Regions from separate parts of the Bacillus sp. JZ109 genome, predicted to be linked through region 1. Evidence: predicted binding sites of a transcription regulator. Region 1 holds the regulator's gene; the other holds the start of a gene.
What was found. The regulator NrdR, encoded in region 1, represses ribonucleotide reductase genes. The targets are predictions, from matches to a motif close to AACACNATATATNGTGTT.

Region 1 (3,418 bases):
CCCGCATCTCTGTCTTTAATAGGCAGAGTATTTTTTCAGTTTTTGCATTTCTTCCATCATCTTTTTCTTCTGTTCTTCCAAATCCTGCGGATGCAGCTTCTGCTGTCCGGATTCTGAGTCAGACGCTGTTTCCTTTTCTGTCATCCAATCAGGAAGCTTTTCTTCACGAATCACTTTTTGGTTTCGTTTCGAAGACTTTGTTTTTCCTTCAGCCCATTCAAGATACTGGCGGTTTTCTTCTATTGCGAGCTTCATCGCTTCCCTGACCGTTTTTACCTTTTTGCGTGCCCAATGCGAAGCGATTTTTTGGATATAGTTTTTCGACAGCTTCATGTCGGTTTTCAGCATGACATAATAAATTAACACATTTGTGACGCCTGGCTCGAGCTTCTGTTCGAACATAATTTCTTCTATGATCTTCAGATCAGCTTTTGACGGCTCTGTTCCGTCAGCAATGTCCTGCAGAAGCTTCTTCGGGGAAATCGCCTCAAGCAATGCGATCAGCTTCCCATCCAAAGAGTCCTCTTCTGCCGGTTTTTCGCCTTCACGCAGATGCACCGGCTGTGTTTTTTCCACCAAATCGGGCAGCTGTCCGTTTCTTTCAATTTGATACCAGTCGCTCGCCGCTTTTCTTAATGCCTCCGTCGTAATGACGTCACGCTCATCAATTGCGCTCATCACAACATTTTGCATTTGCAAAGGGTCAATTCCGTACAGATAAGAAAGCTTTTTGATTGTGTCCCGCACCTGCTGGGTCATCGCTTTTCTCGGTATCATCGTCTCAGAAAGTCCCGCTAAAAACAAATCAAAATCAAACACATCCTCCGTTATGGTGTAAGACGGAGACTGTCCGACAGAAGTATACTCGGACCCCTCGGCAAGCCTTACCGTTTCCTCCATATCGGATGTGAGCTTCCATTCACTCGGCTGCAGCGATTCAAACGCATGATTAAACGGACGCGTAATGTCCTTCGCATCTTCTGAAATGGCCGGGTGCGTAAAAAATTGTTTTAATTGCTGATATTTCGTTTTTCCGACTCTATTATACAGAAAAACATTCAGCATTCCGTCTTCAAAAAATTCATTCGGTCTGAGCGGCGGAAGGAGTTCATATATAAAGAGGCGCTCCTGCCGCTCGGATTCTTTCATATATACTTTCAGCAATCCGATGCCCTCGAGCTTCCCCTGTTCCTGATGGATCGTTTTTAAGTTGGACTGTGTCATCCCCATCAGCTGTCTATGTGTGGACTCTCCGCCCCACAGACGGTTTTGTTCAAGCTCTCCCCACAATGTCATATAAAGAGAGAATGCAACAGGGCCGATTAAGGGCTGGTACAGTTGTGTAATAATTTGTCTGTCAATATCCTGCAGCATCGATCTGCTTTTAACCACATACGGGTCTACAGGCAGTACATCTTTCCAATAGTCAGCCATACATTCTCAAACCTTCCGAATTTGTTTCTACCTTTCATTTTACACCGTTTCTTATATCTATCAAATGCCAATTTTGCACATGAGAAAAGAGCTAGAAGAATCCTCTTAGCTCTTTTAACGCTCTTTCTTTATTAAGTCTTTTAATTCGTCGATAAAGACGTTTATATCTTTAAACTGCCGATAGACGGACGCGAACCGCACATATGCGACTTCGTCAATCTTAGCCAGCCGGTCCATGACCATTTCTCCGACGAGCTCACTCTTCACCTCGGAGCAGCCTTGATTGCGAAGCTCTTTTTCAATATCAAAGCACATGTCTTCAAGCGTTTTGAGTGAAACAGGCCTTTTTTCACATGCTTTTATGAGGCCGCGCAGCATTTTTTCTCTGCTGAATTCCTCACGCACACCTTCTTTTTTCACGACGATGAGCGGGGTTTCCTCCACTTTCTCAAAGGTCGTAAACCGGTAGTGGCAGGATTCGCACTCGCGTCTTCGGCGAATCGACTTTCCGTCATCCACAGGCCGTGAATCAAGGACTCGTGTTCCGTTATGCTGGCATGAAGGACATTTCAATAAAATCAGCTCCCAACTATATCGTTCCCTGCAATGTATTTTCGGCAGCCTCCGCCTTTTAAAAATAGATGTGACAGCATCTGTCGGGAGAGCCGTTGTTAAATTTGTTTCTATAGCATTAGGTGGTTTGTGAAAATCTCCTTCTTATTTTACAAAAAAAATGAAAAAAGAAAAAGCTGACACTCTCGTTTCTTTATAAAAATAAAAGGAGCATAAGCTAAAAAGCGCATAATGGCTTTCTAGCTTCAGCTCCCTTTGTGTTCGCAATTTACTTTATAGTACTTTCGCTTGCGCCTGTTTAATTTGCACAGGCCCCATTCCTCTTGGTATTTCAATGTTTTCTCTTGTATCAGCATGTAATGCCTCTGCAATGTAATCAGCAGCGACATTAGGATCTAAGTCTCCACAAGTATAAACATCAATGCTCGCATATCCGTGCTCAGGAAAACTGTGAATCGTTAAGTGTGATTCAGAAATAATCACAACTCCGCTTACGCCTTGCGGTGCAAATTTGTGAAATGCAACCTCGCGCACCTCAGCACCTGATTTTAGAGCAGCATTTACAAACGTTTTTTCAATAAAATCCATGTCATTCAGCTTATCAAAATCGCATCCCCATAGCTCGGAGATAACGTGACGCCCCATTGTTTCCATAGTCATGGACCCCCCTTAACAAGAATTAAAAAGTGAAATTCCAACAACTGGGTCGGCCATTTACCACGGGGGAAAGTTAGTCCGGAGAGGTCCTAACCCTTTAAGTAATTCCGAAACAGTCTCAAGCAAGAAGTTCACGAAAAATAGTATACTGTGTTTAAGTCTAATTTGCAAGGTGCGTTTTTTCAGAAATATGCTGTTAAGGGTTTTTTCTTTAAAATGTGTCCATGACCTTATTTTATACAGCAGACGGATGTTTCATTCGTGCCGCTACATGGCGGATCAGATCAACAACTCTGCAGGAGTAGCCCCATTCGTTGTCATACCACGCCAGCACCTTTACTTTCCTGTCTTCCATTACCATTGTTGTAAGCCCGTCAATGACCGCTGAATGCGGATTCGTATTATAATCAGTCGAAACGAGCGGTTCATCTGAGTAATCAAGTACACCGTACATCGACGTTTTGGCAGCGCGTTTAAATGCCTCGTTTACTTCTTCAGCCGTAACATCCGTTTTCAGATCAACAACGAGATCAACCAATGAGACGTTCGGAACAGGGACACGCAAGGCGAGGCCGTGAAGTTTTCCTTTCAGATGCGGCAGCACAAGCGAAAGCGCCTTTGCCGCTCCTGTTGTCGTCGGAATGATGGATTCACCGCAAGCCCGCGCCCGGCGCAAATCTTTGTGCGGGTTATCAATATTTTTTTGGTCATTCGTATACGCATGAACTGTAGTCATCAGACCACTCTCAATGCC
Region 2 (3,418 bases), 1.0 Mb from region 1:
CAGGAAAACTCGAACTTTAATCGAAACTGTATGATATAGAGAATCAAGGAGGACGAAACATGAAACCGATTAATATTCAGGATCAGTTTTTGAATCAAATCCGGAAAGAAAATACGTATGTCACTGTTTTTTTGCTGAACGGCTTTCAGTTGCGGGGCCAGGTGAAAGGCTTTGATAACTTTACCGTATTGTTGGAATCGGAAGGTAAGCAGCAGCTTATATATAAACATGCGATCTCAACGTTTGCGCCGCAAAAAAACGTCCAGCTTGAACTCGAATAGATCAAAAAATGCCATGTCAAGACATGAGGAAAGGCTGCCGGGGGTTCCCGGCGGCCATTTTTAACATGCATCCACTTTTGCTCCAAGCTTTTTGTGTAAGCTGACCATGCCAAGGCACGGTCTTTTTTTATGAGAACAACATACGGAAGTAAAAATGGTATATTATGTATAAAATGAATTTGGGAGTGATCGACCTTGTTTGAAAGTGAAGCAGAACTGAGACGAATCAGGATTGCACTTGTATGGATAGCTGTCTTTTTACTGTTTGGGGCGTGCGGGAATCAAGATACCATTATTGAAACAAACAGCGGCAATTCAGACTATGAAACGCCTCAGCCCACCTCGTTTCCACTTGAACATAACCATTTTGGCGTTATGGAGGACGGCTATATCAAAATTTATGAGTATAATGAGTCCCGCAATGAGGTAAAGCTGAAGAAAGAATACGCGGATGATGAGCTTGAATAAAATTCACAAGCATTCGAATTTACAAAGCGGATGCCAGCCGCTAAACTAAATACAGACACAGATCAAACAGAGGGTGAAAACATGAAGCATAAAGTGATCGTGAATCATTGGGAAGAAATTTGCGAAGATGATTCTTGCTATGAATACGGAACAAGTATCATTGTGAACGGAAAAGAATTAATCAGAGAAGCGTCAATTATCACTGCTTTGAAGACGGTTTTAGAAGAGATCGGCGCGGATGTTGAAATAGAAGAAACAGTAGAGAGCGAAAAATGCTGTGATAGCTTAAGAAAAAAAAATCTAGACTACTAAGCAGTTTTTTTTCATGTTATGATATACATCGGCTAAAAACGACACCCCGAGTAGGACGAGAGATGATTCTCGTTCTGCTCTCTTTTTTGGGCCCTAATGAGTCTGCCCATTTGCCTGATTTGATCAAAATATGAATTTTTCATAAAAACGAATCTATATATTGTGTTTTTGCTAGAGGGTAGTATACTATATATAGTGTTAGTGATGAGAGATTCATATTTTTTGATAGGTCGTGATAAAACGTGGTACAAATCATATTTGATTCGAAAACAGGGAATGTTCAGCGGTTTGTGAATAAAACAGGCTTTCAGCAGATACGCAAGGTGGACGAAATGGACCACGTGGACACTCCGTTTGTTTTGGTCACCTACACGACAAACTTCGGCCAGGTACCGGCATCAACACAATCATTTCTCGAAAAATACGCCCATCTCTTATTAGGAGTCGCTGCGAGCGGCAACAAAGTATGGGGCGATAACTTTGCAAAAAGCGCCGATACCATTTCAAGACAATATCAGGTGCCGATCTTGCACAAATTTGAACTCAGCGGCACATCTAAAGACGTTGAATTGTTTACTCAGGAGGTAGAAAGAGTTGTCACAAAATCAAGTGCCAAAATGGATCCAGTTAAATAACGAAATCATGATCCAAAAAGATGGGAAATTCCAGTTTGATAAGGATAAAGAGGCTGTACATAGCTATTTTGTAGATTATATCAATCAAAACACAGTCTTCTTTCACGATTTAAAAGAGAAGCTGGATTATTTGGTTGAAAATCAATACTACGAAGAGGAATTCTTAAGCCTTTATTCTTTTGAAGACATTAAAGAAGTGTTTAAGACAGCTTACGCTAAGAAGTTTCGTTTTCCTTCCTTCATGAGTGCGTTTAAATTCTATAATGACTATGCTTTGAAAACGAATGACAAGAAAAAAATCCTCGAGCGTTATGAGGACCGGATCTCAATTGTTGCGCTGTTCTTCGCTAACGGCGACACTGAGAAAGCAAAAGAATATGTAAACCTGATGATCAATCAAGAATATCAGCCGAGCACACCGACATTTTTGAATGCCGGCAGAAAACGCCGCGGTGAACTTGTGAGCTGCTTCTTGCTCGAAGTTAATGATTCTTTAAATGACATTTCAAGAGCAATCGATATCTCCATGCAGCTTTCTAAGCTTGGCGGCGGGGTTTCTCTTAACCTGTCCAAGCTTCGCGCGAAAGGTGAAGCCATTAAAGATGTTGAGAATGCGACAAAAGGCGTTGTAGGCGTCATGAAGCTTCTTGATAACGCGTTCCGTTACGCTGACCAAATGGGACAAAGACAAGGGTCCGGCGCGGCGTATTTAAACATTTTCCACCGCGATATCAATGATTTTCTTGATACGAAAAAGATTTCTGCGGATGAAGATGTGCGCGTCAAAACGCTTTCGATCGGTGTTGTCATTCCGGATAAGTTCGTTGAGCTTGCACGCGAGGACAAAGCGGCTTATGTATTCTATCCGCACACGATTTATAAAGAGTACGGCCAGCACATGGATGAGATGGACATGAACGAAATGTACGACAAGTTTGTCGACAACCCTCGGGTGAAAAAGGAAAAAATCAACCCGCGGAAACTGCTTGAAAAATTGGCGATGCTTCGTTCTGAATCAGGCTATCCATACATCATGTTCCAAGATAACGTCAATAAAGTGCATGCGAATAACCATATTTCCAAGGTCAAATTTTCTAACCTTTGCTCTGAAGTGCTGCAGGCATCTCAAGTTTCTTCATACACAGACTATGATGAAGAAGATGAAATCGGTCTGGATATTTCCTGCAACCTGGGTTCGCTTAACATTCTCAATGTCATGGAGCATAAATCAATCGAAAAGACAGTCAAGCTTGCGACAGACTCTTTAACACACGTGTCTGAAACAACTGACATCCGTAATGCGCCTGCTGTAAGACGGGCAAACAAAGCGATGAAATCAATCGGCCTCGGTGCTATGAACCTTCACGGCTACCTTGCGCAAAACGGCATTGCGTATGAAAGTCCGGAAGCGCGTGACTTTGCAAACACGTTCTTTATGATGGTGAACTTCTACTCCATCCAGCGTTCTGCGGAAATCGCAAAAGAGAAGGGTGAAACGTTTGATCAATATGAAGGCTCAACCTATGCGACAGGTGAATACTTTGACAAATACGTTTCTACTGATTTCTCACCGAAATATGAAAAAATCGCCAACCTGTTTGAGGGTATGCATATCCCGACGACAGAGGACTGGAAAAAGCTAAAAGCATTTGTGGCTGAACACGGTATGTATCACAGCTACAGATTATGCATTGCGCCGACAGGCTCTATCTCATACGTTCA

Region 2: a site for NrdR is predicted at 1,244-1,261, ahead of nrdI (class Ib ribonucleoside-diphosphate reductase assembly flavoprotein NrdI). Genes of this name have one in related genera too.

Annotation. Positions count from the first base shown of each region.
Region 1 is NZ_CP096388.1:1,262,999-1,266,416, reverse strand. Features, by position in the region: gene dnaB (replication initiation membrane attachment protein DnaB) at 16-1,434, opposite strand; gene nrdR (transcriptional regulator NrdR) at 1,549-2,007, opposite strand; gene speD (adenosylmethionine decarboxylase) at 2,281-2,661, opposite strand; gene M1D94_RS06435 (glyceraldehyde-3-phosphate dehydrogenase) at 2,900-3,418, opposite strand, start outside.
Region 2 is NZ_CP096388.1:2,282,325-2,285,742, reverse strand. Features, by position in the region: gene miaA (tRNA (adenosine(37)-N6)-dimethylallyltransferase MiaA) at 1-20, shown strand, start outside; gene hfq (RNA chaperone Hfq) at 60-281, shown strand; gene M1D94_RS12070 (YmzC family protein) at 477-749, shown strand; gene M1D94_RS12065 (hypothetical protein) at 831-1,061, shown strand; gene nrdI (class Ib ribonucleoside-diphosphate reductase assembly flavoprotein NrdI) at 1,304-1,696, shown strand; gene nrdE (class 1b ribonucleoside-diphosphate reductase subunit alpha) at 1,656-3,418, shown strand, end outside.